DNA from 2 places in the Streptococcus ruminantium genome. Region 2 is predicted to be linked to the other one. Evidence: predicted binding sites of a transcription regulator. Region 2 holds the regulator's gene; the other holds the start of a gene.

Region 1 (15,401 bases), 600 kb from region 2:
AAATATTGTTGGGGTGGCAACAGCTATTACAACGGGAGGTCCTGGTGCCCTTTTCTGGATGTGGGTCGCAGCTTTTTTTGGCATGGCGACCAAGTATGCAGAAGGTTTCTTGGCCATTAAGTATCGGACAAAAGATAGTAACGGACAAGCAGCTGGCGGTCCTATGCACTATATTACTTTGGGGATGGGACATAGATGGAAACCCTTGGCAATTTTCTTTGCGGGTTCAGGAGTTCTTGTTGCTCTTCTAGGAATTGGAACATTCTCACAGGTCAATGCAATTACTTCTGCTTTGGAAGCAAGCTTTGGTCTGTCTCCTCGATTGATTAGTCTACTATTAGCTGTGCTAGTAGCCTGTATCATCTTTGGTGGGATTGAAACGATTTCAAAAGTGTCGACCAAGGTTGTTCCTTTCATGGCTATCCTCTATATTGTGGCTACCATTTGGATTTTGATGGTTCATATTGAACAGATTATTCCAACCTTGCAACTGGTTTTTCAGTCTGCTTTTTCTCCTGTGGCAGCCTTGGGTGGTTTTGCCGGTACAACAGTCAAAGAAGCCATTCAACGAGGAATTGCTCGTGGAGTATTCTCTAATGAATCCGGCCTTGGCTCAGCACCGATTGCAGCGGCAGCTGCTAAGTCGGATAATGCAGTAGAGCAGGGCTTAATTTCTATGATAGGTCCCTTTATTGATACGATTATCATTTGTAGTTTGACAGGTCTTTCTATCTTAGTGACAGGTCAGTGGACGGTAGAGGGCTTGGCTGGTGCTTCTCTGACTCAGGTAGCTTTTGCGACTGTTTTTGGGAATCCCGGTGCGGTTGCATTGGCAGTCAGTCTAGTTCTCTTTGCTTTTACAACTATCTTGGGGTGGTCATACTACGGTGAGCGCTGTATCGCCTTCCTTTTTGGCACCAAGTCCATCTTGCCTTATCGTTTAGTATTTGTAGTAATGGTTGCTTTGGGTGGTTTTCTCAAATTAGACTTAATTTGGACTTTGGCAGATATTGTAAATGGACTGATGGCTCTTCCCAATCTGATTGCCTTATTAGCTCTCTCTCCTGTTATCATCAAGGAAACACGTCAATATTTTAAAAAGAAGTAACTTAAGAGGTTGAAAAAATAGACTTACTGCTGAGATGGTTCTTTCTTGTCTCAGTGCGGTATTTGATTTGCAGTAGACTTTAAAGGTTGAAGATGGAAGTTTGTCGAGCAAATCTTGGTAATACACATTTCCTACTCCCTTTTCAGTTTTTTTGATAGGATTTCTGCTATAATGATTACATGAACAATTTTATCATGAAATATTTATCCCAATTTGACCTTGAAGTCATTGTTGTGTCTATTTTGAATAAAGTCTTATCCCTCCTTTTACTTTTTTGTGTTTTTTATATCATTAAGAAAATCACCAAGGCATCGGTCAAAAGACTTCTTGTGCCGTCTCTCAAGGTTTCCACTCAGGAAATAGGACGTCAAAAGACCATTAGCCGTTTGGTAGAGAGCATCCTCAATTATCTGCTCTATTTCATTCTCATTTATTGTATTTTGAGTGTTTTAGGTTTGCCAGTATCTAGCTTACTGGCAGGTGCAGGAATTGCGGGTGTGGCCATTGGTTTGGGAGCGCAAGGTTTTCTTTCAGATTTGGTCAATGGCTTCTTTATTTTGATTGAACGCCAGTTCAATGTTGGCGATGTAGTAAAGCTGACTAACGGTCCAATCACTATTTCAGGTACTATTATCAGCATGGGGATTCGGACGACACAGATACGGGATGCAGATGGAACCTTGCACTTTATTCCCAATCGGAATATCTTGGTCGTTAGCAACCACTCTCGTGGAGATATGCGGGCGCAAGTGGATATTCCGCTTAAGTTTAACACAGATTTAGAGCAGGTCTACCGAGTGGTAGAAGAGGTCAATAGTAGGGAGGTCACTCGGTTTGATCAGATTACGGGTGTGACAATTTTGGGACCTCAAAATACTCCTTCGGGTCAATTCGTCTTCCGAGTCAATCTTTTTGTAGCCAATGGTCAGCAGACAAAGGTTTATCATCAATTCTTTTGCTTTTATCAAGAGGCTCTGCGTCAGGCAGGCATAGATTTGCCTGCTGTGTCAAGATAAGTCGTTGTGTCATTTTGTCCATGAGGATGTTTGTGGACAGGTTTGATTGTAGAAGATATTTTGTAAGATAAAAAAATCCCGAATTGGTATGTCAATTCGGGATTTCGTATGAATATAATGTTGGAGGCTATTTAGTAGTTTACACCAAACCTTGAGTAATCATTGCATTAGCGATTTGTTCAAAAGCAGCAATGTTGGCACCTGCAAGGTAATCCGTACCAAGGTCATATTTTTCTGCAGTTTCTTTGGCGGTGTTGAAGATATTGGCCATAATATTTTTGAGACGATCATCAACTTCTTCACGAGTCCATGAAAGGCGTAGGCTATTCTGACTCATTTCAAGAGCAGATACAGCTACACCACCAGCGTTGGCAGCTTTGGCAAGACCATAGAGAACGCCATTTTCTTTGTACACTTTGATCGCTTCAAGGTCTGATGGCATGTTAGCACCTTCAGCTACACAGTAAACACCATTTTTAATCAAGGTAGTAGCCTGTTCCCCATTGATTTCGTTTTGGGTGGCACATGGTAGGGCAATATCTGCTTTTCCATCGTAATTCCATACGGAACCTTCAAAGTATTTAGCAGTTGGTTTTTCAGCAGCGTATGCTGTCAAGCGTGCGCGGCGTTTTTCCTTAACATCCACCAAGAGATCAAAGTCAATACCTGTTTCGTCAATGATATAGCCATTTGAATCAGAAACAGAAATCACTTTTGCACCGAGCTCGGTTGCTTTTTGAACAGCGTACTGGGCAACATTACCTGAACCAGAAATCAAAACCGTTTGATCTTTGAAAGACTTACCATTGGCGGAGAGCATGTTGTCTGTGAAGTAGACCAAGCCATAGCCCGTTGCTTCTGGGCGGATGAGGGAACCACCAAAACCAAGTGGTTTACCAGTCAAGACACCCGCATCGAATTGGCGAAGGCGCTTGTATTGACCATACATATAGCCAATCTCACGTCCACCGACACCGATGTCACCAGCAGGGACATCCAAAGAAGGACCGATATGCTTTTGCAGCTCTGTCATAAAACTTTGACAAAAACGCATGATTTCAGCGTCTGTTTTGCCCTTAGGGTCAAAATCGGAGCCACCTTTACCACCGCCTATTGGAAGTCCGGTCAAGGCATTTTTGAAAATCTGTTCAAAACCAAGAAATTTGAGGATGGATTGGTTAACCGTTGGATGGAAGCGAAGACCACCTTTGTAAGGACCTACCGCTGAGTTGAACTGAACACGGTAGCCACGGTTGACCTGAACTTTACCATCTTTGTCAGTCCAAGGTACACGGAAGCTGATAACCCGTTCAGGTTCAACAATACGTGCCAAGATGTTTTCTTCGATGTATTCTGGATGGGCTTCAAACACCGGTTCAAGAGAATTGAAGAGTTCTTCTACTGCTTGAAGGAATTCTGTCTCATGTGGATTGCGAGCCTTCACGGCCTCGAAAGATGTTTGGATATATGTTTTTACATTTGACATAAAGGAACCTGATTTCTTTCTATTTCTTTGCTCTAAAAAATCGGTTATCGGTCACTCTAAGACAGTTTATTGAACTCCAATACCGTTCTCACGGTCTTATTGTCGTGCCGATTACTAATTTTCTAGGACTTGATTAAATTATCAGACAATTTAATTTATCTGATAATATTATAACACCAAGATTTTTAATTGTAAAGAGAAACCTATCAAATTTTCTACACAAGAAGATGGCTACTATTGTAAAGACGAACGTTGACAGTCATTCGACCGAAATAGAAGAGAGGCTATGCTATAATGTAAGAAAATGATGGAAAAGGAGAAAAGATGGTTTCAACAGCGACAAGATTAGGTGGATTTGATTTTGACAACTGCTTGATGAATGCAGCAGGGGTTTGGTGCATGACTAGAGAGGAATTGGCAGCAGTCAAGGATTCTGCGGCAGGAACTTTTGTGACGAAGACAGCGACCTTGGAATGTCGTTCTGGTAATCCAGAACCTCGTTATCAGAATGTTCCGCTCGGTTCCATCAATTCTATGGGGCTACCAAACCATGGTTTGGCCTACTATCTGGATTACCTTTTAGAATTGCAAGAAGCTGAGCCAGAGAAACGCTTCATCTTGTCTTTGGTCGGGATGTCGCCCGATGAGACCCATGAGATTTTGAAAAGAGTCCAAGACAGTAACTTTAAAGGCTTGATTGAGCTGAATCTTTCCTGTCCAAATGTCCCTGGAAAACCCCAGATTGCCTATGATTTTGAAATGACAGAGAAGCTCTTGTACACGGTATTTACCTACTTTACCAAGCCGCTGGGAATCAAATTGCCACCCTATTTTGACATCGTTCATTTTGATCAAGCAGCTACTATTTTTAATCAATTCCCTCTTGCTTTCATCAATTGTGTTAATTCGATTGGCAATGGGCTTTACATAGAGGATGAGTCAGTTGTTATCAAGCCGAAAAATGGCTTTGGTGGTATTGGTGGTGAGTACATTAAGCCAACTGCTCTGGCTAATGTACATGCCTTCTATCAACGCCTAAGACCTAATATTCAGATTGTAGGAACAGGTGGTATCTTGACAGGACGTGATGCCTTTGAGCATATTCTTTGTGGCGCTAGTATGGTCCAAATCGGGACAACTCTTCAAAAAGAAGGGATCGTTGCCTTTGAACGTATTACTGCTGAATTACAAGCAATTATGACAGAAAAGGGTTATGAAACGATTGAAGATTTTCGTGGGAAATTGCAGTATATTGACTGAGATAACTGGGGATCTGCCCTCTAGCCTTTGTACTTTTCAGAAAGATCAAGCTATAAGATAGTAATGTGGCTGATTTTCAACTTCTAAAGGTTTCCCAAACCTTTGGAGCTCTCTACAGCATCAACTTTTGCCTGTCTTTGATTTAAAAAGTTCCAAAGCTTTTATTAACTCTGGAACTTTTTGTTGCAATTTTTTGTATCTTTTTTGATCATGTTTATAGGTCTTTAAAATTTCTTCTTTATAAAATCTACCTTTGCTTCACTTCAGTAGCTCTTTCAGATGATATGCACAGGTTAGCTTCCTGCCTTCGGTTCTCATCAGAAAAGTTTCCTGATCTTTTTAGTTGCCTACACTTGTGAATTTCGTCATTCCATAGCGGAAGAGCTTATAGTTAATTGCAAAGATTAGAGCTACTACGATTGGTAATGCCAAGCCCCACATAGATAGGTCGAAGAAGTAGAGAGCTGGGAGATAGGCTGTAAATGCGTAAGGGAAGATAAAAATTAACAGAAACTGGATAAGTCTTGGGTAAATATTAAGAGGATATTGAGCCATCTGGTTGAGGGAAAAAATTCCCATCGTCAGAGGGAAGGACTCTACAATCCAAAAGGCAAGCGCTGTTGGTCCAAGTTGAATAGCTGCGTAGAGTAGACCGATACAAATGGTAATGAAAATCAGTAACAATAATTTCCAGAAGGACCACTCCATACTAAGTTCATTGGAAGCCTGAATAAGGGCTAGAATACCGATGAGAGTCGTTCCGATTCCTTGGGGCTGGATTCGTTCGCAAATGAGCTGAAATAAGGGATTGACAGGCATGAGGAGCAGTCGTTCAAATTCTCCCTTCCGAATATAGCGACTGCCAAACAACCAAAGATTATCAAAGAAAATCAAATGAATGGATCGTCCTGCTGTTGCAATACCGTAGATAAAGAGCATTTGTCCATAGTTAAAGCCAGCAATTTCCTTGATATTACCAAATAGAATATTGAGGAAAACCAGGTAAACAATTTGTTCAATCAAAGAGGAGAATAGTCCGATAAAAAAATCCATCCGAAAGGACATTTGAGCCATCATAAAGACTTTGATATTATAGAAATAGAGGTTGATGTACTTCTTCATAATTAACCTCCAAAGATGACGATGCGGCGTTTGGCTTGGGACCAAAGCAAAGCGATAAAGCCAAATAAGATAGGAATCCATAAAGCCTGCAAACCAAGTGCAGTTAAGTTGCTTTCTTTTCCTAATAGGATAGAAACTGGGACGTTGACTGCATAATTGTAGGGCAGGAACCGAAGGATGTTTTCTACAGCCTGTGGATAAAAGCTAAGAGGCAAAAGTGCCCCCGAAGCTAGGTTGAAGAGACCATTTCTAAGTAGCATGACACCCCAAGCATTGACCGTAAAGAAAGCTAGAAAACCAAAAGCCATATCCAACAACTGAACGATGAACATACCTAGTAGCGAGCTGAGGAGGAAAATCAGAATGGTTCGGCCATCGGGCAGATAGAAATCTTGGTGGATCAGCACTATTCCGATAAATATAAAGGAGAACTTAAAGAGTTCTAAAAGTTTGTCGCCTAGGTCTTTGAAAAAAAGAGATACAATAAAGGAGTAGGGTCTCAGAAATTCTCCAGCGATACTTCCGTCTAAAATACGATAGGAAAGTTCTTTGCCTAGTGAAAAGGAGTTGAGACTGGCTAAAAGGTTGGCAAAGATGATGTAGGTGGTAAAGGTCTGCAATGTAAAACCGTTCACTTCTGGTTGAGTAAAGAAAATAGTTTTCCAAACATAGAGAGCCACTAAAATTTTCACCGCCAGAGAAACAAAGCTTGCCACAAAGAATGCCTTATACTGCAAGGCGGTCATCATCATGAGTCGAGTCAAGTAAAAATACTTACGCATGAATACCCTCCTCATAGATTTGTCGGATCATGGTCTCGATCTCTAGTTCTTTCATTGTTACATCTTCAATGACGAAATGATTGAATACCTGCTCAATGACTTGAGCGCTGGTCCATACCTTACTCTGGTAGCGGATTTCAAAGTGAAAATCATCTTTACGCTCAAATTCCAAACCTTCCAGCTTCAATTCTTTCTCAACTGGTTTCTCGGTAGAAAAGAGAATAGTTTTAACAGTTGAAAAGCGTTCTTTGAGGGCTGTGAGCGAACCATCATAGACCTTTTTACCCTCGTCAATAATGAAAATTCGCTCGCAGAGGCTTTCAATATCCTTCATATCGTGAGAGGTGATCAAGAAAGTCGTCTGATAGCGTTGGTTCATATAGCGGATAAAGGAACGAATGGTTTCCTTGACACTGGCATCTAAGCCAATGGTTGGTTCATCTAGAAAGACAACAGCAGGTTGATGGATGAAGATAGCTGCAAATTCACAGCGAACGCGTTGGCCTAAGGAGAGGTTGCGAACCGGCTGTTTCATGATGTCTGCTAAGTCTAGTAGTTCAATTAAGCTAGCCAGTCTTTCCTTGAAGACTGCATCTGGAACATCATAGATTTTGGCATGAAGGATAAAGGATTCCTGTACGGGCAAATTCCAATCCAGATGAGATTTTTGACCGAATAGAACACCGATTTGCTTGTTGACAGTTTTGCGATTTTCCTGAGGGTTGAGTCCATTGATGTAGACCTGTCCTTGGTCAGGATGGAGAACACCCGTCAGCATTTTGATAGTGGTTGATTTTCCAGAGCCATTAGATCCGATATAGCCGATGATTTCTCCCTTTTTTACTTGTAAAGAAATGTCTTGGACAGCCGGAATGGATTTTTTCTTAGGTTTAAAAAAAGCCTTAATAGAACCCTTTAGTCCGACTTCTTTGTCAACGACAGAATAGGTTTTTGAAAGATGTTCTGCTTGAATCATATTTGTTCCTCTTTTTTTATGGAAAACGTTTGCGCGTGTATTATAACAGAAAAAAGCTATAGATGCAAGAGGAGTTTGTATCAAAAATAAATAGAACCAACTGTTCAATTTGAGCAGTTGGTCTTTCATGTTATTTCTGATTGGTGATGGCACTCTTTTCCGGATCGTTATGTGCAATGCGACTGGCAGCCGCAGCTGCAATGGCACAGATGATGTCGTTAAGGAAGGTGTGGCAATGCGGACTATCTTTTCTGTTGAGCTTGGCAATAATACCTGGCTTGGATTTGTCTAAATATCCATAGTTGGTAAAACCAATCGTCCCATAGAGGTTGACAATAGATAGGCCAAGAATTTCATCAATACCATATAGGCCTTCATCATTTATCAAGATTGACTGGAGAGGTTGAGAAATGAATCCCTGCTCAGCTAGTTTATCAATCTCAACTCCAGTCATAATGGCATTTTGTACTTCTCGCTTGGCAAGAACAGCTTCGACATTTTCTAAGCATTCTGCTAGAGTCAAATCGGAGATGTATTTATTTTGTAAGTGCATAACTAAGGTAGCAATATCTTCAAGTTGAATCCCTCTTTCTTCCAACAGGTCACGGGAGTAGTTTTGTAGGTTATCGCTTGTCATCTCTGGACGTCTCCTTTCTCATAATGAAATCTATTGTACCAGAAAAATGTCCCCTTCGCGAATGATTGTATTGTAATATAGCATAATGCTCTAATTATCAAAGAAAACCAGCCTAGTTCATACACATTAAGCTGGTTTTTATCATACTGCAATACTAAAAATCAGTCATGGACAGGCCTTCTAGGAGGGGAATGAAATAAAGCAGTTTGTGTTTTTATTGTTTTTGATAGCAGATTGGAAGGCTCTACCATTTTTTCACATGACAAGGTATTGTCTCGATTTATTAGTTTGGTGTTCGTAGGTTGATGGTAGCATTTGTTGCTCCAAGAGTCAGCTTATTTTTACTACCCTTTTTTTCAAGGGTTAAGGTCTGTTTATCACCTTCTTGTTTTACAGTGAGTTTTTCGTACTTGTCTTTAGTAAAAATACCAACATGTTCAGCCTGTTCTTTGAAGTAACTCGTATTCCCAACAATGTCCTTCAATTCTTCTTCTGTATTGTAGTGATAACCTAGGTGTTTTGCTAAACTCTTCATATCTGTTTTCGTGCTGATATTGAGATTAAGATCTTGTAAACTCTTATCGGTCAAGTCGAGATTGGTGACGGTCAGAGCTTGATTTGTTGTCGGAGTAAAGATGTTTTCACCTAGTAAGGTTGCATTGGACACGTGTAGATTTTGGTAGCCTTGGATTTTCACATTTTCCAAGCTAGTATCAGAAAGTTTGGCGCTTTCTTCGGAGTTTGAGACTGAGACGCTAATGTTTTTCAGTTTTGATTGATCTACGGAAACATAAGAGGTATCAATTGTGCCACCATCCATTTGAACATTATTGAGATGCAGTCTAGCTGATAGGTTAACTTCTTTGATATGAACATTTTCAATTGTCAAGGGGCTAGAACCATAATAGTAGGGATAGTGATTTCCTTCTAATTTTGCTAATCCCTTGTTCTTAGGGACTCGAATGATAACGGTCTGTGCATCTGTCCTGTTGGAGGCCAGATGTTCTCCAAAAAATTGCATGATTCCTGTGATAGAAAGTTCCCGATCTTTTGCTGTCAGAGTTAGGACGCCGTCTTTTTCAGAAATTTTGAGTGACGGAAAGATATGGTTTTTAGAGTTGGTATAGGTTATGTGGTAGTTATCATCGGTAGATTCCCGGATGGTAATATCGCGGTGGATAAAATCAAGCTTGAGTGTATGTAGATTCGTATAAGTTTGATGGATTTGTTTAGGTGTAGCGATTTTTTCCAAGCTGGTGATGCCGCCAGAGAAAAATCCGATTCCTGCTAAAATTAAGCCCGTAATTAAGCTAACAAAACCGGCAATAATTGCCATTGTCAATTTCTTTTTCATGCTCGTTTACCTCGTTTCAATATCCATTTAAAGCAAGCCTTAACCAGCCACCAAGACCAGTAAGCGAAAAATCCTGTTAGGATATAAAGAAGAATGGAACCACCGATGAGAGAGAGGCCGGAACCAAAACCCATGAGGAAGACATTAAAATCTTGAGAAAGCAGGCTAAATCCTTCCCAAATCAAGTAGGCTCCTCCGATGAAAAGTCCTATGCCTAACGCTAGCCCACCAATCAGAAAGCCTAGAACTAGGAAAATGAGAAAAATCAAGGCTCCGCCTAAAAGAAGTGTAGCTGGAATAGCGATTGGAAGAGATAGAATGGCTAAGAAAGCTAACCAGACAGTCTTTTTGACCGCTCGAAATTCCTGTAAGTTTTTCCCAAGGTAGAAAGCTCCACAAATCGCGCCAATGAAAATACCAAATATTCCTAGAACAGATCCAGAGGAGAGAAAGAACCAGGACAACAGAAAAGTGAACGCAAGGGCAACAAAGACATAGATCGGATGGTTATTTGGCTTCGTGCTATCTATCAGTTTGTCGCTATCCTTTGTTTCTCCTTCAATATGTCGACTGAGCATGTTATTGATTAGCTCACTGGCAGCCTCTTTAGGAGAGCCTAATTCTTCTATGATAGCTGATTCTTTTTCTGGACCAGCTTCATCAAAATATTCGTTGAAAAAAGTAATAGCTTCTTGGAATTCTTTGTGTGGTAATTTTTTCAAGTATTTTTCCAACTGAGCCATGTATTCAGATCTTGTCATGACGGATGCTCCCTTCTATGATGCCGCTTATTGTATTGGTATAGGTATCCCAGTCATCTTTGAGGCGAATCAATTCTTCGTGACCTAACTGGGTCAGACTATAGTATTTCCTCATCCTTCCCTGATATTCACGGGAATAGGTAGTCAAAAAGTCATTTTGTTCTAATCGTTTTAGAATGGGATAAAGGGCTGATTCCTTTATATTGGAGATCAGTTTGATTGTCTGGCAAATTTCATACCCATAGGAATCATCAGATTCCAATATGGCCATGATGAGAAATTCTGTCAGCACCGCAGGAACTGGAAAATGCATGGCAGTCACTCCTTTCTCTCGTTTTGTTAGCAGTGGATATAGAATTGACATATATATAAAACAACCATATATCAAAAAATGCTATATATAAAATATACACCTACAAGAAGAAATTGTCAAGCAGATATATAAAATAAATAAAAAAATACGGTCGAAGTTCCGACCGTAAGGGTATCTTTTGTTTTGGTAGCCTTCAAGGCTATGCTTGGAGTTCCAGCGGTTAACAGTAAAGAAAAGCTAGGAAATTAGTCAACGTATAATTTTGACTTATTGCTTAGCCAACTATAAAGAAGACCAATCAAGAGACCACCGCCGGCATAGTTTCCAAGTCCGGAGAAGAGGAAGTTGCTTAGGATACTGAGGACGTTCATCCCTTCAACAGGACCGCCATTTGAAAAGAAGGCGAGTGAGAAAGTAGAGAAGTTGGCTATAACGTGTTCAAAACCAAGGAAGGCAAAGATAAAGATGATGAAAATCAACGAAATAACACGACCAGCGTCATCCTTCATACGCATAGTAACAAATACGGCGATGTTCACGACAATATTGGCGAAAATCCCTTCAACAAATTGAGTCAATGGTGTTTTTGCCAATTTAGCCACAGTAGCCTCGAAAAGGTAACTATGCTGGTCAATATGCTGATATGGTGAGGTTAGTGATAAGAGGAAGCAGACAAGTACTGCACCGACAAAGTTGAAGAAGATACAGGTTGCCAAGATTTTCAAAGCTGTTTTTGTAGGAATGACCTTGCGGTGAATGGCAGAAGTCATATACATCATGTTGGATGTACCAAGCTCAGCGTTCATGTATAAAATCATTACCAAGCACCAGCCGAACATGAGTCCATAGCTGAATTTTCCAAGACCATCAACGATATGGTTCAGTTTATCGGCTGTATAAACCGAAATGGCTAAACCAATCGCCAGATAAACACTTGCCATGATGGAGCGAACGGCATAAGCAAAATAATTATTTTCAATCAAGTCTGCTTTTTTCCTGATGCTTTTGTCGATATTATAAATTAGCGTGTCTTGTTGTGCTGCCATAATAATCCCCTTTTACTATATTTATTAAAACGTATTTGCGAAAGTTCTCACAATAAGAGAGTATAACAGAAAAAGTCTGAAAATGTAAGTGTTTTTCGGCAAAAAAACCAAGTAATCGCTACCAATTTGCAGATATTGAGGAAATGTTTACAGAAGTCCAGAAAGTTAGAGTTTTTTTGCCCATATAATATGAAAAGTATGAACTATCATTTTTAGGGTTCTGCTCTGCTATTTTTCTAGAAACTGTGCTACAATAAAGTTAGAAATAATCGGAAAAGAGGATAGACTATGTCAGAAGTAATCGCTTTTGGTTATGGACGTAATCGAGCGGAAATGCAGCTCAAACGTCTCAACCGTCACGGGATTATCGCAGGAGCTACTGGTACAGGAAAAACAGTGACATTGAAAGTTTTGGCAGAACAGCTGAGTGATGCTGGGATTCCCGTATTTTTATCGGATATTAAGGGAGATTTAAATAGTTTAGTGCAGGCTAATAGGAAGGAAATTGACCCTAGTCGCCTTGAAAAAACTCAGTACCTAGACTACACACCGACAAGTTATCCAGTTGAGTTGTGGGATGTTTTTGGAGAAAATGGTACACCGGTTCGCATGACTATTTCAGAATTAGGTCCTGTCTTGTTGACCCGTTTGTTGGGATTGAATGATACGCAAGAATCTATTCTTAATATCGTGTTCAGTGTGGCAGATGAGCGTGGTCTCTTGCTCATTGATTTGATGGACTTGAGGGCTATGCTCAATTTTGTGGCAGAGAATGCAGCAGAGCTGAGTCAGTATTATGGCAATATTCCTTCTCGTTCGATCGGTGCTATCTTGCGTAGTCTGGTCGTTCTAGAGCAACAGGGTGGAAAAATTTTCTTTGGCGAGCCTAGCCTAGAGATTGCAGACCTTATGCGAACAACCACAGATGGGCGAGGTGTGATAAATGTACTTCAAGCGACAGAACTCTTCAATCAACCAACTCTTTATTCCACAGTTTTGCTCAGTCTTTTATCAGAACTCTATGAGGTCCTCCCTGAAGTGGGCGACCTTGATAAGCCTAAGATGGTCTTTTTCTTTGATGAAGCCCATATACTCTTTAAAGATGCTCCTAAAGTTTTGCTCGAAAAAATTGAGTTAATTGTCCGCCTGATTCGCTCCAAAGGAGTTGGTATTTTCTTTGTTACACAGAATCCGACTGATATTCCAGATAGCGTGGCGTCTCAACTAGGGAATCGTATCCAGCATGGTCTACGAGCCTTTACTCCAAAAGAACTCAAGACGGTTACTACAGTCGCTGAAACCTTCCGTCAAGAAGGGAGCGAAAACCTAGCCAAGGTTATTCAAGAATTGGAGGTCGGCGAGGCTGTCGTTTCAACCCTTCAAACAGATGGAACACCAAGTTTTGCGGATCGGGTCATGATTTACCCACCAAAGAGTCAGCTGGGAACTGTGGAGTCTAGTCTTATCCTTTCAGCTATCAACAGTTCTTCTTTGATGGAAAAATACGCTGACGCAGTGAATCGGGAGTCAGCCCATGAGCAGATTTTGGCTATGACGCAGGAAAAAGAAGCCGAACTAATCAAAAAAGCTGAACAGGCCGAGGCAGAAAAACAAGCTGAAAAAGCTGCAAGAATGGAAGAAAAAGCTCAAAAAGAGACCTCTAAAACTGCTCAGAAAGCTAACCAATCAGTTGGTCGGAAAACAGATTCCATAATGGATCGCTTTGCTAAAAATTTAATGAGCCAAGTTGGACGAGAAGTTGGACGTGTGGTGACACGAGGCATTATGGGCATGTTAAAAGGAAAATAAGAAACTCAACGCCCTAGCAACTTGTTTGACTGGACATCAGTTTTCTGGTCTGATAGATCTTTGATTTTCATTGAATATATAGACAAACTGAGAACGAAACTCTCAGTTTGTTTTCAATCAAAGCTCTTGCCATTTTCATAAAAATTCGATAGGATGAGAAAAAAGAAATCACTAGTTAGCAAGGAGTTGTCATGACAAAGAGGGTACGGGCATTATTGGAACACTACCACCCCCAGCCTTTGGGAGAAAAATATACTTATGCAGTCTGTCTGCCCTTGGTTTGGACTGATGGGCAATGGCAGGTTCTTTATGAAATTCGTAGTGAGTTCATTTCCCAGCCAGGTGAAGTTTCTTTCCCTGGAGGAGGAATTGAAAGTGAAGAGACAGCCGAGATGGCTGCTATTCGTGAGTTAGTAGAGGAGCTTAATATTCATCACAGTCAAGTAGAGTTACTGGGAGAAATTGATTATCTGGTCTTGGCTGGCTCAACCATTCGTTGTTTTGTGGGGTGTCTACATCTAGATTGGCATACCATCCAGCCCAATGAAGAAGTAGAGCGACTTTTTACGGTTCCTTTGACTGCCCTGTTAGAGACAGATCCAGTTTACTATCAATTAGACTCAAAAGTTGTTCCTGATTGTAACTTTCCCTTTGAACGCCTGAGGGCTGGGATCGGTTATTCTTTCAGCCATCATAAGCGTTCTATTCCCTTTTACGAAAATCTTCCGGAGAATATCTGGGGCATGACCGCTCAGTTCACTCATCGCTTCGTTGAAATTCTCAGAAGTGAAGGACAGAGTGAGTGATTTTTCTTAGATTGGCAGGATGTTTCCTCGTCAAATAAAAAACTAAGTACCTTTTACGTATGAAGATAAGATATTAGATTGGTGAAACACATGAAATGAGTCTAATCTGAAAATTCTAGATTTAGAGGAACGGATAAAACAAATCGTTTATCATATCAGATTGTGGAATAGTATGGATTAATGTACGGATAGCATGAACAACTTGTAAAAGGGGAGATTGGGGCTAAAAAATATATTTAAAAAGCTCTCCTAGAATTCTCACCTTCCTGAACCGTGTAAAGGCAGGAATTTTAAATTGGTGTAGAAGAATTATGTCAAGCCCCGTCTAAAATAGACAGTGTAAAAAAGAATATTAGTTAGTAAGGTATGACTCCCTGAATTCCATAGGGGTCATACCTTTTAATATTTCTTGTGGTCTATCATAGTTATACCAGTCCATGTATTCTTTAATTTGTTGGCTGAGTTCATCTCTGTTATTAGGAGGAAAGAGTCGTAAGGACTCACTCTTGAGATGGGAAAAGAAATTTTCACAAGAAGCATTGTCATAACAATTCCCTTTTCCAGAATGGGAAATCGTAACACCATACTGATCTAGTTTTCTGAGATAAAGTTGGTTGGTGTACTGAAAACCTTGATCAGAATGCAAGACACAAATGTGTGTGGCATCCCAATTTTCATTGAAGACGAGGTCTAAATTTTCAAAAACGAGCTGATTATCGTTATAATCTGAAAGAGTATATGCTAGAATAGAGTTGTCATAACAATCTTTTATGACGCTAAGGAACATCCTTCCCTGTTTGTGGTAAACATAACTGACATCCGTTGTTAGTTTCTGGAGAGGACGTTCTGCTTTAAAGTTTCGAGCAAGCACGTTGTAGTGGACGTGTCTTGCCTTTTCATTTATCTCACGCTGTGTGCAAGAATG
Region 2 (15,401 bases):
TTTGACCCTATCCAAGGTTTTCTCTGTGCGGTCTACCCTGATTGACATCAATAGCAGAGCTTTGGATTTGGCTAGAAAAAATGCTGAGAGGAATGGTGTAGCTGCTGAGATTTATCACTCCAATCTTTATGAAAATGTAATTGGAACTTTTCATCATATCGTTTCCAATCCACCAATTCGAGCCGGTAAGATGGTTGTGCATGAAGTAATTGCTGGAGCCTTTCAACACTTAGAGGTAAACGGAACCTTGACGATTGTTATTCAAAAAAAACAAGGGGCTCCGAGTGCTAAAGCTAAGATGGAGGAAGTTTTTGGCAACTGCCAAATTATTAAGAAAGACAAAGGATACTATATCCTTGAAAGCGTGAAAGAATGAGAACAGTTGATCTAATTCAAAAAAAACGAGATGGCTTAGAACTATCTTCTGAGGAAATCAAGTGGTTAGTGGATGGTTATGTAGCCGGTACAGTTCCAGACTATCAGATGGCGGCATTGGCTATGGCTATCTACTTCAAAGGCATGTCAACGCGAGAAATTTCTGATTTGACCATGTCTATGGTTGCTACAGGAGAGCAGATTGACTTGTCGGCCATTCCCGGTATTAAAGTAGACAAACATTCTACTGGAGGGGTAGGTGATAAAGTTACCCTAATTTTGGCACCACTGGTAGCAAGTTTTAATGTTCCAGTAGCCAAGATGAGCGGGCGAGGTTTAGGACATACAGGTGGTACTCTTGACAAGCTAGAGTCTATCAAAGGTTATAAAATTGAAGTCAGTCAAGAGGAATTCATCAAACAGGTTCAAAATACTGGTGTTGCTGTCATCGGTCAGTCAGACAATCTCGTCAAAGCTGACAAGTTGCTCTACGCACTCCGTGATGTAACAGCAACGGTTGATACGATTCCGCTGATTGCAAGCTCTGTGATGTCTAAGAAGATTGCAGCTGGTGCTGATGCCATCCTCCTTGACGTGACAGTCGGTGAAGGTGCCTTCATGAAAACAGTCGAAGAGGCGCGTGTGTTGGCTCAGACAATGGTAGATCTTGGAAAAGCAGTAGGGCGTAAAACAGTGGCTGTTCTGACCGATATGTCCCAACCAGTAGGGACGAGCATCGGAAATCGTTTGGAGATTTTAGAAGCTCTTGAAATTCTACAAGGTAGAGGCAGGGAAGATATTACAGAGTTTATCTGTGAACTAGCTCATATTATGTTGGGACTTGCTAATGTAGAAAAAACGGTCGAAGAGGTTCGTCAACATATTGAAAATGGAGCAGCTCTTAAGAAATTTGAAGAGATGGTTGTAGCGCAAGGTGGAGATTTAGAGGATCTTTATCGTCCTGTTCAGGTTGCACATCAGATTCCTGTTTTCGCTGAGGAAGATGGTTACATTGTCGGACTCCCAGCTCTAGAGTTTGGACTTTTCGCCATGAAACTTGGTGCAGGTCGTGCAGTCAAAACAGACTCTTTGGACTATGAAACAGGTGTCGTTTTCCATAAGAAAGTTGGTGAAGCAGTTTCTAAAGGAGAACAGGTTGCAACGATTTATGCCAATGAAAATATTTCGGAAAATATGCTTACAAATTTCCAAAAAAATGTTAAAATAGATAGAGTGAGTGTAAAAACGAAAGAAATTATTGAAATCATTTCTTAATGTACGGAGAAAACTATGAAATTGAATAAATATATTGACCACACAATCTTAAAACCTGAAACCACGCAAGAACAAGTTGAGAAGATTCTAGCAGAAGCAAAAGAGTACGATTTTGCTAGTGTATGTGTCAATCCGACATGGGTCGCTTTGGCTGCTGAAAGTTTGAAAGACAGTGATGTAAAAGTTTGTACTGTTATTGGTTTCCCTCTTGGGGCAAATACCCCTGCTGTCAAAGCCTTTGAAACTAAAGATGCTATCGCAAATGGTGCAGATGAGATTGATATGGTTATCAATATCGGTGCTTTGAAATCAGGAAACTACGATTTAGTTTTTGAAGACATTAAGGCTGTGGTTGAGGCAAGCAACAACAAACTTGTTAAGGTAATTATTGAAACGTGCCTTCTGACAGAGGATGAAAAAGTAAAGGCCTGCCAGTTATCACAAGAAGCTGGTGCTGACTATGTTAAAACTTCTACAGGATTTTCTACAGGTGGTGCTACCGTAGCAGATGTTGCCTTGATGAGAAAAACTGTAGGACCAGATTTGGGTGTTAAAGCCTCCGGTGGAGCGCGCTCTTATGAAGATGCTATTGCTTTTATCGAAGCTGGTGCAACTCGTATTGGTGCATCATCAGGCGTTGCTATCATGAATGGAGTGCAGGCGGATGGCGACTACTGATTTAATAAAATTAGCTGTGAGCAATAGCCAGAAGGCTTATGTTCCCTACTCAAAATTTCCTGTTAGTGCAGTTTTGGTGTCAAAAGATGGACAAGTGTTCACGGGGGTAAATATCGAAAATGCTAGCTTTGGATTGACGAACTGCGCCGAGAGAACAGCCATCTTCAAGGCCGTTTCTGAAGGCGTACGAGAGTTTTCAGAAATCATTATATATGGTGAAACAGGAGAGCCCATATCGCCATGTGGTGCCTGTCGTCAGGTAATGGCGGAATTTTTTGAACAGGATTTAAAAGTGACCTTGGTCGCTAAGGATCAATCGACAGTCGAGATGACAGTCGGGGAGTTACTTCCATATTCCTTTACAGACCTCACATAGTCTGTATGACAGTCATTTGACTGTACCATTATTACTCTGCAACTACGGTTGCAAAAATATTTTAGGAGGGTTCAGAAATGAACAAGAAACTTGTTGGACTTGGTCTAGCAGCTGTTGCGGCTCTATCATTGGCTGCGTGTGGTAACCGTGCTTCAAAAAGCGGTAGCTCAGAATCTTCAAAGTCAGCAGACTCAACTGTCAAGGCTGCTATTGTCACAGACCTTGGTGGTATTGATGACCGTTCGTTCAACCAATCCGCTTGGGAAGGTTTGACAGCTTGGGGGAAAGAAAATAATCTCGAAAAAAATAAAGGTTATGCCTACTTCCAATCAAATAGTGAATCAGACTATGTAACGAACCTTGACTCAGCTGTTTCTGGCGGATACAATCTTGTGTTCGGTATCGGTTTTGCCTTGGAGAGTGCTATTGCAGAAGTTGCTCCAAACAACCCTAAGACACATTATGTAATTGTGGATAGCACTGTTCCAAATCAAGACAATGTTGTCAGTGTTGGCTTTGCAGACCATGAAGCATCATATCTTGCAGGTGTTGCAGCAGCTAAATCAACCAAAACAAACCATGTAGGTTTCATTGGTGGTATGCAAGGTGTTATCATCGACCGCTTTGAAGCTGGTTTTGTTGCAGGTGCTAAATCTGTGAATAAAGATATTAAGATTACAGTAGATTATGCTGGTTCATTCGGTGATGCAGCTAAAGGTCAAACAATTGCTGCGACTCAATATGCAGCAGGTGCTGATGTTATTTTCCATGCTTCAGGTGGTACTGGTAACGGTGTATTTGCTGCGGCGAAAGCAGAAAATGCTACTCGTAATGAAGCAGATAAGGTATGGGTAATCGGTGTTGACCGTGACCAATCAGCAGAAGGTGCATATAAGTCTAAAGATGGAAAAGAATCCAACTTTGTTCTGGCATCAACTTTGAAACAAGTTGGTACTTCTGTTAAAAATATTGCAAACCAAGCCCTTAAAGGTGAGTTTCCTGGTGGAAAAGTTCTCCAATTCAAATTGGCTGATGGTGGTGTAGAATTGGCTGAAACAAACCTTTCATCAGAAGCTTCTAAAGCAGTTGCTGATGCTAAAAAAGCTATCCTAGACGGTAAAGTGGAAGTTCCAGAAAAACCTTAAATACTTTTTTAGACTATTCCGACTCGGCGACCTGACGGGTCGCCGTTTTTGGTTGAGATTTCTCTCAGTAAAGCCTATCAATGTACCGTGATGGTAGGTTTCACTGACAAAAATGATATGGTCTTTGGAACATTTTACGAGTCACATAGACCCTGATCAATGTTTCGGAAGACTGTAGTCAGAAAGGAAATAGATTATGACAAAGGATTATGTCATTGAGATGCGCAATATCACCAAAATATTTGGTGAGTTTGTTGCAAATGACCACATCAATTTAAATGTCAGACGTGGTGAAATTCATGCCCTTCTCGGTGAAAATGGGGCAGGAAAGTCTACTCTGATGAATATGCTTGCTGGTTTGTTGGAACCTACAAGCGGTGAAATTGCTATCAATGGTCAATCTGTAAAGATTGATTCTCCCTCTAAGGCAGCGCAATTGGGGATTGGTATGGTTCACCAACATTTCATGCTGGTTGATGCTTTTACAGTTGCTGAGAATATTATTCTTGGATCCGAGACCACCAAAGGTGGAGTGATTGACCTTAAGAAAGCTATTGCTGAAATTAAGGAACTCTCTGCTAAGTATGGTCTTGAAGTTGATCCCACAGCTAGAGTTGCGGATATTTCTGTTGGTGCTCAGCAGCGTGTAGAAATCCTTAAAACCCTCTATCGTGGTGCAAATTGAGCCTACAGCCGTTTTAACTCCAGCAGAAATTGCAGAGCTTTTAAAGATTATGAAAGCCTTGGTAGAGGAAGGAAAATCTATTATTTTAATCACGCACAAGCTGGATGAAATACGCGCAGTTGCTGACAGTGTAACGGTTATCCGTCGTGGTAAGTCGATTGAAACAGTTGCCGTAGAAGGTGCTACTAACCAAGATTTGGCAGAGTGGATGGTTGGTCGTTCTGTATCTTTCAAGACAGAGAAGATAAAAGCCAATCCAAAAGAAGTCATTTTATCAATTAAAGATTTAGTAGTAAATGAAAACCGAGGGATCCCAGCGGTCAAAGGTTTATCCCTAGATGTTCGTGCAGGTGAAGTTGTTGGTATAGCTGGGATTGATGGTAACGGTCAAAGTGAACTAATCCAGGCCATTACTGGTCTGCGGAAGGTGAAATCTGGTTCTATCACTATCAAGGGTGAAGAAGTTGTCGGCAAAACACCACGTAAGATTACAGAAATGCAAGTTAGTCATGTGCCAGAAGATCGCCATCGTGATGGCCTTGTCCTTCCGATGACTGTAGCAGAAAATATTTCCTTACAAACATATTATAAAGAGCCGATTTCTAAAAATGGTATTTTGAACTATGGTACTATTAACGAGAAGGCACGCTCGTTGATGGAAGAGTTTGATGTTCGTGGTGCTAGTGAATTGGTTCCGGTTAAGGCACTTTCGGGTGGTAACCAGCAAAAAGCTATTATTGCCCGCGAGATTGACCGCAACCCAGACCTCCTCATTGTCAGTCAGCCAACACGTGGTTTGGATGTCGGTGCTATCGAATATATTCGTAAACGTCTCATAGCAGAACGTGATAAGGGTAAGGCTGTTCTTGTTGTCAGCTTCGAACTGGATGAAATATTGGATGTATCAGATAGAATTGCTGTTATCCATGATGGGGTCATCCATGGGATTGTTGAACCTGCTAAGACCAATAAACAAGAATTGGGTGTATTGATGGCAGGTGGACATATTGAGAAGGGAGAAGAACATGCTTAAAAAATATAAGAATTTAACTCTTCCAATGTTGGCGGTGGTCAGTGGTATCCTACTTGGAGCGATTGTCATGCTTGTGTTTGGTTACGATCCAATTTGGGGTTATGAAGAGTTATTCTATTCGGCTTTCGGTAATATCAAGTCTATTGGTGAAATTTTCCGTGCGATGGCACCTCTTGTATTTACCGCTCTTGGTTTTGCTGTGGCTAGTCGTGCAGGCTTCTTTAATGTTGGTCTTTCAGGTCAAGCATATGTTGGTTGGGTTTTTGCAGGCTGGTTCGCTCTGGCGAATCCGGATTTGCCACGTCCAGTCTTAATTTTTGCAACAGTTGTGATTGCAATGTTGGCCGGTGGTATCGCTGGTGCTATTCCCGGTGTCCTTCGTGCTTATTTAGGAACGAGTGAAGTTATCGTTACCATTATGATGAACTATATCTTGCTCTATTCATGTAATTACATCATCCGTGATGTTTTTGCAGATAATTTGATGAAAAATACAGATTCGACTATCAACGTATCAGCTAATGCTTCTTATCAGACAGAATGGCTTCGTGCATTGACGGATAATTCTCGGATGAATATTGGTATCTTTTTTGCCCTTATCGCAGTTTTTGTTATTTGGTTTCTATTAACGAAGACAACACTTGGTTTTGAAATTCGTTCGGTAGGTCTCAATCCGACAGCTTCTGATTATGCTGGTATGTCTGCCAAGCGTACCATTATTCTGTCTATGATTATTTCAGGTGCTCTTGCTGGTCTCGGTGGTGCTATTCAAGGTTTGGGGACGTTCCAAAATGTTTATATCCAAAGTGGTAACTTAGACATCGGTTTTAATGGGATGTCTGTAGCGCTCTTGGCCTCAAATTCACCGCTTGGTATCCCACTAGCTGCCTTCCTTTTTGGGGTCTTGTCAGTAGGTTCTCCAGGTATGGTTCGGGCACAGATTCCGCCAGAATTGATTAACGTAGTCACTGCGTCTATCATCTTCTTCATCGGTGTGAAATTCATTTTTGAACAGTTGTTAAAATCTAGAAATAAAGCGAAAGGAGCGAAATAAGATGAATGTTTCAATGCTTGCCTTACTCATTTCGCAAATGCTGATTTATTCTGCACCTTTGATTTTTACCAGTCTTGGAGGAGTTTTCTCTGAGCGCGGTGGTATCGTAAACGTTGGTCTAGAAGGAATCATGGTGATTGGTGCCTTTGCTGGTGTTGTATTCAACATTGAGTTTGCAGAAACTTTTGGTAAAGCGACTCCATTGGTGGCAGTTTTGGTCGGTGGTTTAGCCGGTATCCTATTTGCTGCTATCCATGCGATGGCAACGATTAACTTCCGTGCGGATCATGTTGTGTCTGGTACTGTACTGAATTTGCTTGCACCTGCGCTAAGCGTCTTTCTTGTAAAAGTTATGTATCACAAGGGACAGACTGATAGCATAACACAATCATTTGGGAAGTTTTCATTCCCTATCTTGGCTGACATCCCTATCATCGGAGATATTTTCTTCAAAAATACTAGTTTGATGGGGTATGTTGCCATTGCAACAGCCTTTGTGGCATGGTTTGTCCTCTATAAAACAAAGTTTGGTTTGCGTCTTCGCTCAGTGGGTGAACATCCACAAGCTGCAGATACCTTAGGTATCAATGTCTATGCCATGCGTTATGCAGGGGTTTTGCTAGCTGGTTTTCTAGGTGGTGTTGGTGGTGCCGTAAGTGCCCAGTCAGTTAATATCAATTTTTCTGCTACGACAATTGTTGGTTCAGGTTTTATAGCCTTAGCGGCAGTTATCTTTGGTAAATGGAACCCAATCGGTGCCATGCTTGCTAGTCTATTCTTTGGACTTTCACAAAGTTTGGCAGTAATTGGTAGTCAGTTGCCTGGTTTGAAGGATATTCCAACTGTTTATCTTCAAATTGCACCCTATCTTGTGACAGTGATTGCGCTATCTGCCTTCTTTGGTAAAGCAGTAGCTCCTAAAGCAGACGGAATTAACTACATCAAGTCTAAGTAATCATATAGAGCTTGGGACAAAAAGATTTTCAATTTTGAAAATCTCAATTATCAAGTCCTTTAGATTTATAATTGAACAAAAAAAGCGAACAAAACTAGTTTTCTGACAATCAGAATCTTGGTTTGTTCGCTTTTTATATATGAGATTGGACTATTGTCCCAACCTCTTATGACTATGCTTGAAAGTAGAAAAAGGCAGACCGTTAGGTCCACCTTCTCTTAGGCTTGATGATTAGTTTTTAACACCTGCTGCAATTTCTGGCTTAGCAAAGGCATCGTCAATAATATCTTTCAATTGTTTAGCAGAAGCTTGCATTTTTTGCAATTCAGCTTCGCTCAATGGGATGTTAACTGGGCGAACAATACCATGTGCACCGATGATAGCAGGTTGACCGATGAAAACATCTTCGACACCGTCGTATTGACCTGCTTGGTAAACAGACAATGGAAGTACAGCATTTTCATCATCAAAGATTGCCTTAGTGATACGAGCAAGGGCAACACCGATACCATAATAAGTAGCACCTTTTTTATTGATGATGGAGTAAGCTGCATCACGAACAGATACAAACAAATCAACAAGACCTTGTTCATCAATGTCGCGGTTGTCTTGCAACCAGTCGTACAATTTCACACCGGCAACGTTAGCATGAGACCAAACAGCAAATTCTGAGTCACCATGCTCACCCATGATGTAGGCATGGACAGAACGAGCATCAATACCGATTTTTTCAGCTAATGCTTGACGGAAACGAGCTGAATCAAGTGAAGTACCTGAACCAATAACACGTTCTTTAGGGAAACCAGAGAATTTCCAAGTTGAATACGTCAAAACATCAACTGGGTTAGCTGCAACAAGGAAGATACCATTGAAACCAGACTTAACAATTTCAGTAACGATTTGTTGGTTAATGCGAAGGTTTTTCTCCACCAATTCGAGACGAGTTTCACCTGGTTTTTGTGGCAAGCCAGCTGTCAATACGACAAGGTCTGCATCATGAGCATCTGAGTACTCAGCAGAATAGATTTTTTTAGGGAATGTGAAAGCTAATGCGTGGCTCAAGTCCTCTGCATCACCTTGAGTGCGGTCTTTGTTAATATCAATAATACCCAATTCTTGACCAATACCTTGGTTGACAAGAGCGTATGCATAAGCAGAACCTACAGCACCGTCACCGACAAGAATTACTTTTTTATGTTGTTTAGTTGCAGTCATCGCTAAACATCTCCTTAGTTTTATTTGGGGACGAATCCATCCCAACCATAATCCATTCTAGCATGTTTTGTATTTTTTGTCACTTGTGAAAGCGGTTTTGAAAATGTTTACATGCCATTTCCAACAAAGAAATTTACTTCACAATGTGATATAATAGAAGCACAATGACTGTTGAAAGAGGCATATAATGCAAGATAAGAATTTAGTGACGGTTAATCTGACCAAGGAGATGAAATCATCCTTTATTGACTATGCGATGAGTGTTATCGTTTCGCGTGCTCTTCCAGATGTACGTGATGGTCTGAAGCCCGTGCACCGCCGTATTTTATACGGAATGAATGAACTAGGAATTACACCAGATAAGCCACATAAAAAATCTGCCCGTATTACAGGGGATGTTATGGGTAAGTATCATCCACATGGTGACAGTGCCATTTATGAAGCTATGGTTCGTATGGCGCAATGGTGGAGTTATCGTCACATGCTGGTAGATGGCCATGGAAACTTTGGTTCTATGGATGGTGATGGTGCTGCTGCCCAACGTTACACAGAGGCTCGTATGAGCAAGATTGCGTTGGAGATGCTTCGTGATATTAACAAGAATACAGTTAATTTTGCCGACAACTATGATGCTAGCGAACGGGAGCCGGAAGTATTGCCAGCTCGTTTCCCAAATCTATTAGTTAATGGTACAACTGGTATTGCTGTGGGGATGGCAACCAACATTCCTCCTCACAACTTGGGAGAAACAATTGAAGCAGTTAAATTGGTGATGGACAATCCAGAGGTGACAACGCGTGAAATCATGGAAGTCCTACCTGGTCCGGATTTTCCAACCGGTGCTCTTGTTATGGGGAAATCAGGTATTCATCGTGCCTATGAAACTGGTAAGGGATCCATTGTTCTGCGTTCTCGCACGGAGATTGAAGAATATGGAAATGGTCGCGAACGGATTGTTGTTACAGAGTTTCCTTACATGGTCAACAAATCCAAGGTCCAAGAGCATATCGTTAAGCTGGTGCAGGAAAAGCGTATTGAAGGGATTACAGCAGTTCGTGACGAGTCCAACCGTGAGGGGGTTCGCTTTGTTATTGAGGTACGCAGAGATGCGTCTGCTAATGTTATCTTGAACAATCTTTTCAAGCAAACTCAACTGCAGACTAATTTTAGCTTCAATATGTTGGCTATTCAAAATGGTGTACCAAAGATTTTATCTGTTCGCCAGATTTTAGAGTCCTACATTGAACACCAAAAAGAAGTAGTTACCCGCCGTACGCAGTTTGATAAGGAAAAAGCGGAAGCGCGCGCCCATATTTTGGAAGGGTTGCTGATTGCTCTTGATCATATTGATGAAGTAATCCGTATTATTCGCAATTCAGAGACGGATGCGATTGCACAAGCTGAATTGATGACTAAGTTTCATTTGTCAGAGCGTCAAAGTCAAGCTATCCTTGATATGCGTCTCCGTCGTCTGACAGGTTTGGAACGTGATAAGATTCAATCCGAATATGATGAACTGATTGCCTTGATTGCTGACTTGACTGATATTTTAGCTAAGCCTGAGCGTGTTGTTTATATCATTAAAGAAGAATTAGAAGAAGTGAAGCGTAAGTACGCTGATAGTCGTCGTACAGAATTGATGGTTGGTGAAGTTCTTTCTCTCGAAGATGAGGATCTGATTGAAGAAACAGATATCCTAATCACCCTGTCAAACCAAGGCTATATCAAACGCTTGGCTCAAGATGAGTTTCAAGCACAAAAACGTGGTGGACGTGGTGTACAAGGTACAGGTGTTAAAGATGATGATTTTGTACGTGAATTGGTATCCACTAGTACTCATGATCGTCTCCTTTTCTTTACAAATAAGGGGCGTGTTTATCGATTGAAAGGTTATGAAATCCCTGAGTATGGTCGTACTGCCAAGGGACTTCCGGTAGTTAATCTGCTCAAGCTAGAAGAGAACGAGTCTATTCAGACCATTATCAATGTGACGAAAGATCAAGAAGCAGATTGTTACCTATTTTTTGCAACTCGTCAAGGTGTAGTTAAACGTACCAGTGTTTCAGAATTTGCTAATATCCGTCAGAGCGGTTTGAAGGCTTTGAATCTGAAAGAATATGATGAACTTATTAACGTATTCTTGACAAATGGGCAGGCAGATGTTATCATGGGAACCAAATTTGGTTATTCCGTTCGATTTGCGGAAACAGCCGTCCGCAATATGGGACGAACAGCAACAGGTGTGCGTGGTATCACCCTTCGTGATGGAGACCAATTGGTTGGAGCTACCATGATTTCGGATGAACAAGAAGTTCTTGTCTTGACTGAAAAGGGCTTTGGGAAGCGCACTCCAGCTAGTGAGTACCCTACAAAAGGACGTGGTGGTAAGGGGATTAAAACCCTTAAAGTTGCTGAGAAAAATGGTCCGCTTGCAGGGCTGACAACCGTTTCTGGTGCTGAGGATATTATGGTAATCACAGATACTGGTGTCATTATTCGTACAAGTGTGGCTAATATCTCACAAACCGGTCGCTCTACCATGGGTGTTAAGGTAATGCGTCTCAATGATGAAGCGAAAATTATGACTTTTGCCTTGGTTGAAGCTGCTGAGATTAAAGAGGAAAAGGAATAAGCAGTCATGTCTAAACGTGAAAAGAAGAAGCGAAAGGGTTCTTTTTGGCGTAAACTTCTAACAGTTTTATTGGTATTGATTTCTCTGGCTTTGATATTTAATGCTCCTATCCGTAATTTTATCATTGGATGGAATACCAATAAATATCAAATCAAAAATGTTACTACAGAGGATATTGAGAAAAATAAACAAGCTGAAACGACTTTTGATTTTAATCAAGTTGAATCCGTTTCGACAGAGGCTATTTTGAAAGCCCAATGGGAAGCACAGCGTCTACCGGTAATTGGTGGAATTGCCGTTCCAGAACTTGGTATCAATCTTCCTATCTTTAAAGGTGTCTTTAATACCTCTCTTATGTACGGTGCAGGTACAATGAAGGAAAATCAGGAAATGGGAAAGGGGAATTATGCGTTAGCCAGTCATCATATTTTTGGAGTAACTGGTGCAGCGGACGTTCTTTTCTCACCGCTTGATCGTGCCAAAAATGGTATGAAGATTCATATTACCGATAAGACAACCGTCTATACGTATGTAATCGATAGTGTGCAGATTGTTCCTCCGGAAAGTGTACATGTTATTGACGATGTTGCTGGAAGAACAGAGATTACCTTGGTAACATGTACTGATTATTATGCTACAGAACGTATCATTGTAAAGGGAGTTCTTGAGTCAACAACTCCATACAAACAGTCACCAAAGGAAGTATTGGATGCATTTACAAAGAGCTACAATCAGTATGATTATGGTCAATAGGATTGGCTCGCCCCAACATTCTTAATTCCTAACGAGTAGGATAGTGGCTAATTGGTGCAGACTGTGGTAGTCGGTTTTTAAGGCGAATACAGTAAATTAACTTTGTGGGGGTGGTACAGAATTGCTATTCTAATTCTGTACCACCCCTATTTTTTATCCACCTTACGAATAGATAAGTGAGGAGGAAATTATGTATCAAATTGATTTTAAAGAAGAATCTCTGCTCCCTCGTGAACGTCTTATGGAAGTAGGGGCTGAACGACTTAGTAATCAAGAATTATTAGCTATTTTTATTCGAACCGGAACAAAAAAAGAGCCTGTTTCCATTCTTTCCAATAATTTATTAAATCGCTTGGAGAACTTGGCGGCTTTAAGAGAATTGTCTATAGAAGAATTGCAGACTTTAACAGGAATCGGTCGTGTGAAAGCAATTGAAATCAAGGCCATGATTGAGTTGGGAAAACGGATCAACCAGTCTGAATTGCTCTTAAATGAACGTATTTTGGGTAGTGAGAAGCTTGGGCGCAAGATGATCCAAGAACTCGGCGATAAGAAACAAGAACATCTGCTTGCTCTTTATCTAAATACACAAAATCAGATTATCAGTCAAAAGACTATTTTTATTGGTAGTGTTAACCGCAGTATTGCAGAACCACGTGAAATTTTGCATTATGCAGTCAAATGCATGGCAACATCTATTATTATCGTACACAATCATCCATCGGGTTCAGTGCAACCTAGTAAAAATGATTTACTTTTCACAGAGAATTTAAAAAAATCCTGCGAAACGCTAGGATTGGTTTTATTAGACCACTTAATTGTAGGTTGCAAGGGATATTATTCTTTTAGGGAAGAAAGTGAGTTATTCTAAATAGTTGTTTTAATAGTTTTGACGGGATAATGTCGTACATAGGAAATCAAGAGAGAGCTTTTTGTAGTATAGTGAGCTATACAAGGAAAGCTTTAAAGAAAATGTAAGATTGTCCATCATGGTGTAACAGCTTGAAATATGATATTAAAAAACTGAATTGCAAAGTTGTTATTTTACCATGGATAAAAATGTTATAGCAGATAAGGTACTTTTAGTTGGGATATTGAGTTGAAGAGAGCATGATTAAATTGTTCTAAAATAAAACAAGTGGAGCAATTTTAAAACCAGTCCTCAAAACATGGACTGGTTTTGGTTATTTTTAGAAAAACTAGCTGCACGATAGACAGGGCAGCATGCGATAGGTTTTATTCGTGGGTTCATTTTCTGACATGCACCAATCATTATCCTTTGCGTATAAAGTAGAGCAAGGTTTGTAACTCGCTAGTCAAATCAACATATTGTACAACTACATCTTTTGGGACAGAGAGATTAACTGGTGAAAAACTGAGGATACCCTTAATACCAGCTTCAACAAGGATGTCTGTTACCTCCTGAGCTTTGATGCTCGGTACCGTTAAGATAGCTGTTTGTGAGTTGGCCTCTTGAATACGATCTTTAATATCTGAAATGGCATGAATAGGAATATTTTCGTCTATAGTGCCGACCGCAGGGCTGTCATCGGCCTCGAATGCCATGACAATCTTCATTTTATTCCGTTCGTGAAAGCGGTAGTGAAGCAAGGCGCGTCCCATATTTCCAACACCAACTAATATCACATTGGTAATGGAAGTATCGTTTAAAATATCCGCAAAAAAATCCATCAGCTCCTTGACATTGTAGCCAAAACCGCGCCGACCGAGTTCTCCAAAGTAAGAAAAATCACGGCGCACAGTTGCGGAATCTATGCCAATGGCTTCGGCGATTTCTTTAGAACTAGCTTTTTCAATATTACCTGCATAAAAACGCTTGAAAATACGGTAGTAAAGGGATAGACGTTTGGCAGTAGCGCGTGGAATATCTGATTTTTTATCGTTTTTCACTTTGGACTCCTTTATTTTTTATATCGATGATTCGTATGTTAAATAATTCTTTCCTCTATTCTAGTCCAAGTTTGTGAAAAAATCAACAGATTGATTTTAAAAAAGACCAAACAGAGAACCTGTTTAGTCTAGTGTCTGTAAATAAAGATAGAGGTCACCGATTGTTCCTTTGAAATCCAATTCCTTCCCATCTTTGATAATGCTAGAGATAGGATAGTAATCCGGTAGAGTAAGGCAACCAGAGAAGGCTAAAACTGCTGCCTCCTTATTTTCAAATGTCTGGCTACGCTCTTTTTTATAAGCATCACGATAATGGACTTCAATCATTTTTATGCTTCTTTCGTAAAGATGTCACGATCAATCAAGCTATCCATAAGGAAGTAAAACTTTTCCTGAATGACCTTATTGCTCTCTGGTTTAAAAATGTTAACCAAGTGTAGACCGGATTTATCTGTGATATTGATTTTAAAACCTGTCAAGTCCTGATTGATAATAATTTTTAAGAGGAAACCCTGGTTTGAGTTTGGAATTTCTTCCAGAAGACGAGTCAGTTGATAATGTCCTGCTTTGGTTTGTTCAAACGTATTGTCACGCAGTGTATATTTTTTGACAACAGGACTAATATGATAAGTAAAGTTACAATCTTTCAAGGTAACAGATTTTTGGAATGCCATTTTTAACCTCCAATTATTTTTTTTAATTCTACGATAAGAGTATCTATTTCTTGTTTTGTGTTGGTTTCTGAAAGGCTGATACGGATAGACTCCTTCAACCGAGGAGATTCTTTTCCATACATAGCTTCCAATACATGGCTGTTTTGAACAATGCCAGCAGTACAGGCAGAACCGCTAGATACAGCAATACCGACTAGATCTAATTGCATAAGTAGTTGTTCGTTTAGCTTGCCTGGGAAACCAATATTGAGGATATGGGGGAGATGGGAGCCAGACTGATTGATATAATAGTCTAATCCATGTAACCCTTCAATAAGTTGTTTTCTGAGTTGACTGATGTAGTTGCTATTTTTGTCTAATTCGGTAATTTGCTCCGTTAGAGCAGTTGCCATAGCAGCAATGGCTGGGAGATTTTCGGTTCCTGCTCGATGTTGAGCTTCCTGCTTTCCACCATGGATTAAGGAGTCAAACCGGTGAATTTTACTGTATAGAAAACCACTTCCTTTCGGGCCATGGAATTTATGGCCTGCAGCAGTAAGAAAATCAATCCCATATTCAATCGGGTGTAGCTCTACCTTTCCAACAGCTTGGACAGCATCAACATGAAAGACAGCTTGATGCCCAGAGAGAACTTGACCAA

Evidence for each region. The regulator Rex, encoded in region 2, represses fermentation and respiration genes when NADH is low (regulators of the CRP and FNR family bind a similar motif). The targets are predictions, from matches to a motif close to TTGTGAANTANTTCACAA.
Region 1: the regulator Rex is predicted to act here: its motif matches at 11,897-11,914, upstream of SR187_RS01335 (formate/nitrite transporter family protein).

The regions. Positions count from the first base shown of each region.
Region 1 is NZ_AP018400.1:237,244-252,644, forward strand. It holds gene SR187_RS01280 (alanine/glycine:cation symporter family protein) at 1-1,108, shown strand, start outside; gene SR187_RS01285 (mechanosensitive ion channel family protein) at 1,288-2,124, shown strand; gene gdhA (NADP-specific glutamate dehydrogenase) at 2,264-3,610, opposite strand; gene SR187_RS01295 (dihydroorotate oxidase) at 3,935-4,870, shown strand; gene SR187_RS01300 (ABC transporter permease) at 5,210-5,992, opposite strand; gene SR187_RS01305 (ABC transporter permease) at 5,995-6,774, opposite strand; gene SR187_RS01310 (ABC transporter ATP-binding protein) at 6,767-7,750, opposite strand; gene SR187_RS01315 (phosphatidylglycerophosphatase A family protein) at 7,881-8,387, opposite strand; gene SR187_RS01320 (DUF4097 family beta strand repeat-containing protein) at 8,671-9,741, opposite strand; gene SR187_RS01325 (DUF1700 domain-containing protein) at 9,738-10,502, opposite strand; gene SR187_RS01330 (PadR family transcriptional regulator) at 10,489-10,815, opposite strand; gene SR187_RS01335 (formate/nitrite transporter family protein) at 11,061-11,861, opposite strand; gene SR187_RS01340 (helicase HerA-like domain-containing protein) at 12,150-13,670, shown strand; gene SR187_RS01345 (NUDIX hydrolase) at 13,862-14,476, shown strand; gene SR187_RS01350 (IS3 family transposase) at 14,829-15,401, opposite strand, start outside.
Region 2 is NZ_AP018400.1:837,927-853,327, forward strand. It holds gene SR187_RS04070 (class I SAM-dependent methyltransferase) at 1-376, shown strand, start outside; gene SR187_RS04075 (pyrimidine-nucleoside phosphorylase) at 373-1,650, shown strand; gene deoC (deoxyribose-phosphate aldolase) at 1,666-2,328, shown strand; gene SR187_RS04085 (cytidine deaminase) at 2,315-2,704, shown strand; gene SR187_RS04090 (BMP family lipoprotein) at 2,782-3,849, shown strand; partial or broken gene SR187_RS04095 (ABC transporter ATP-binding protein) at 4,046-5,567, shown strand; gene SR187_RS04100 (ABC transporter permease) at 5,560-6,621, shown strand; gene SR187_RS04105 (ABC transporter permease) at 6,623-7,576, shown strand; gene SR187_RS04110 (L-lactate dehydrogenase) at 7,808-8,791, opposite strand; gene gyrA (DNA gyrase subunit A) at 8,979-11,423, shown strand; gene SR187_RS04120 (class A sortase) at 11,430-12,176, shown strand; gene radC (RadC family protein) at 12,367-13,047, shown strand; gene SR187_RS04130 (redox-sensing transcriptional repressor Rex) at 13,449-14,087, opposite strand; gene SR187_RS04135 (DUF4649 family protein) at 14,211-14,414, opposite strand; gene SR187_RS04140 (DUF1831 domain-containing protein) at 14,417-14,761, opposite strand; gene SR187_RS04145 (cysteine desulfurase family protein) at 14,764-15,401, opposite strand, start outside.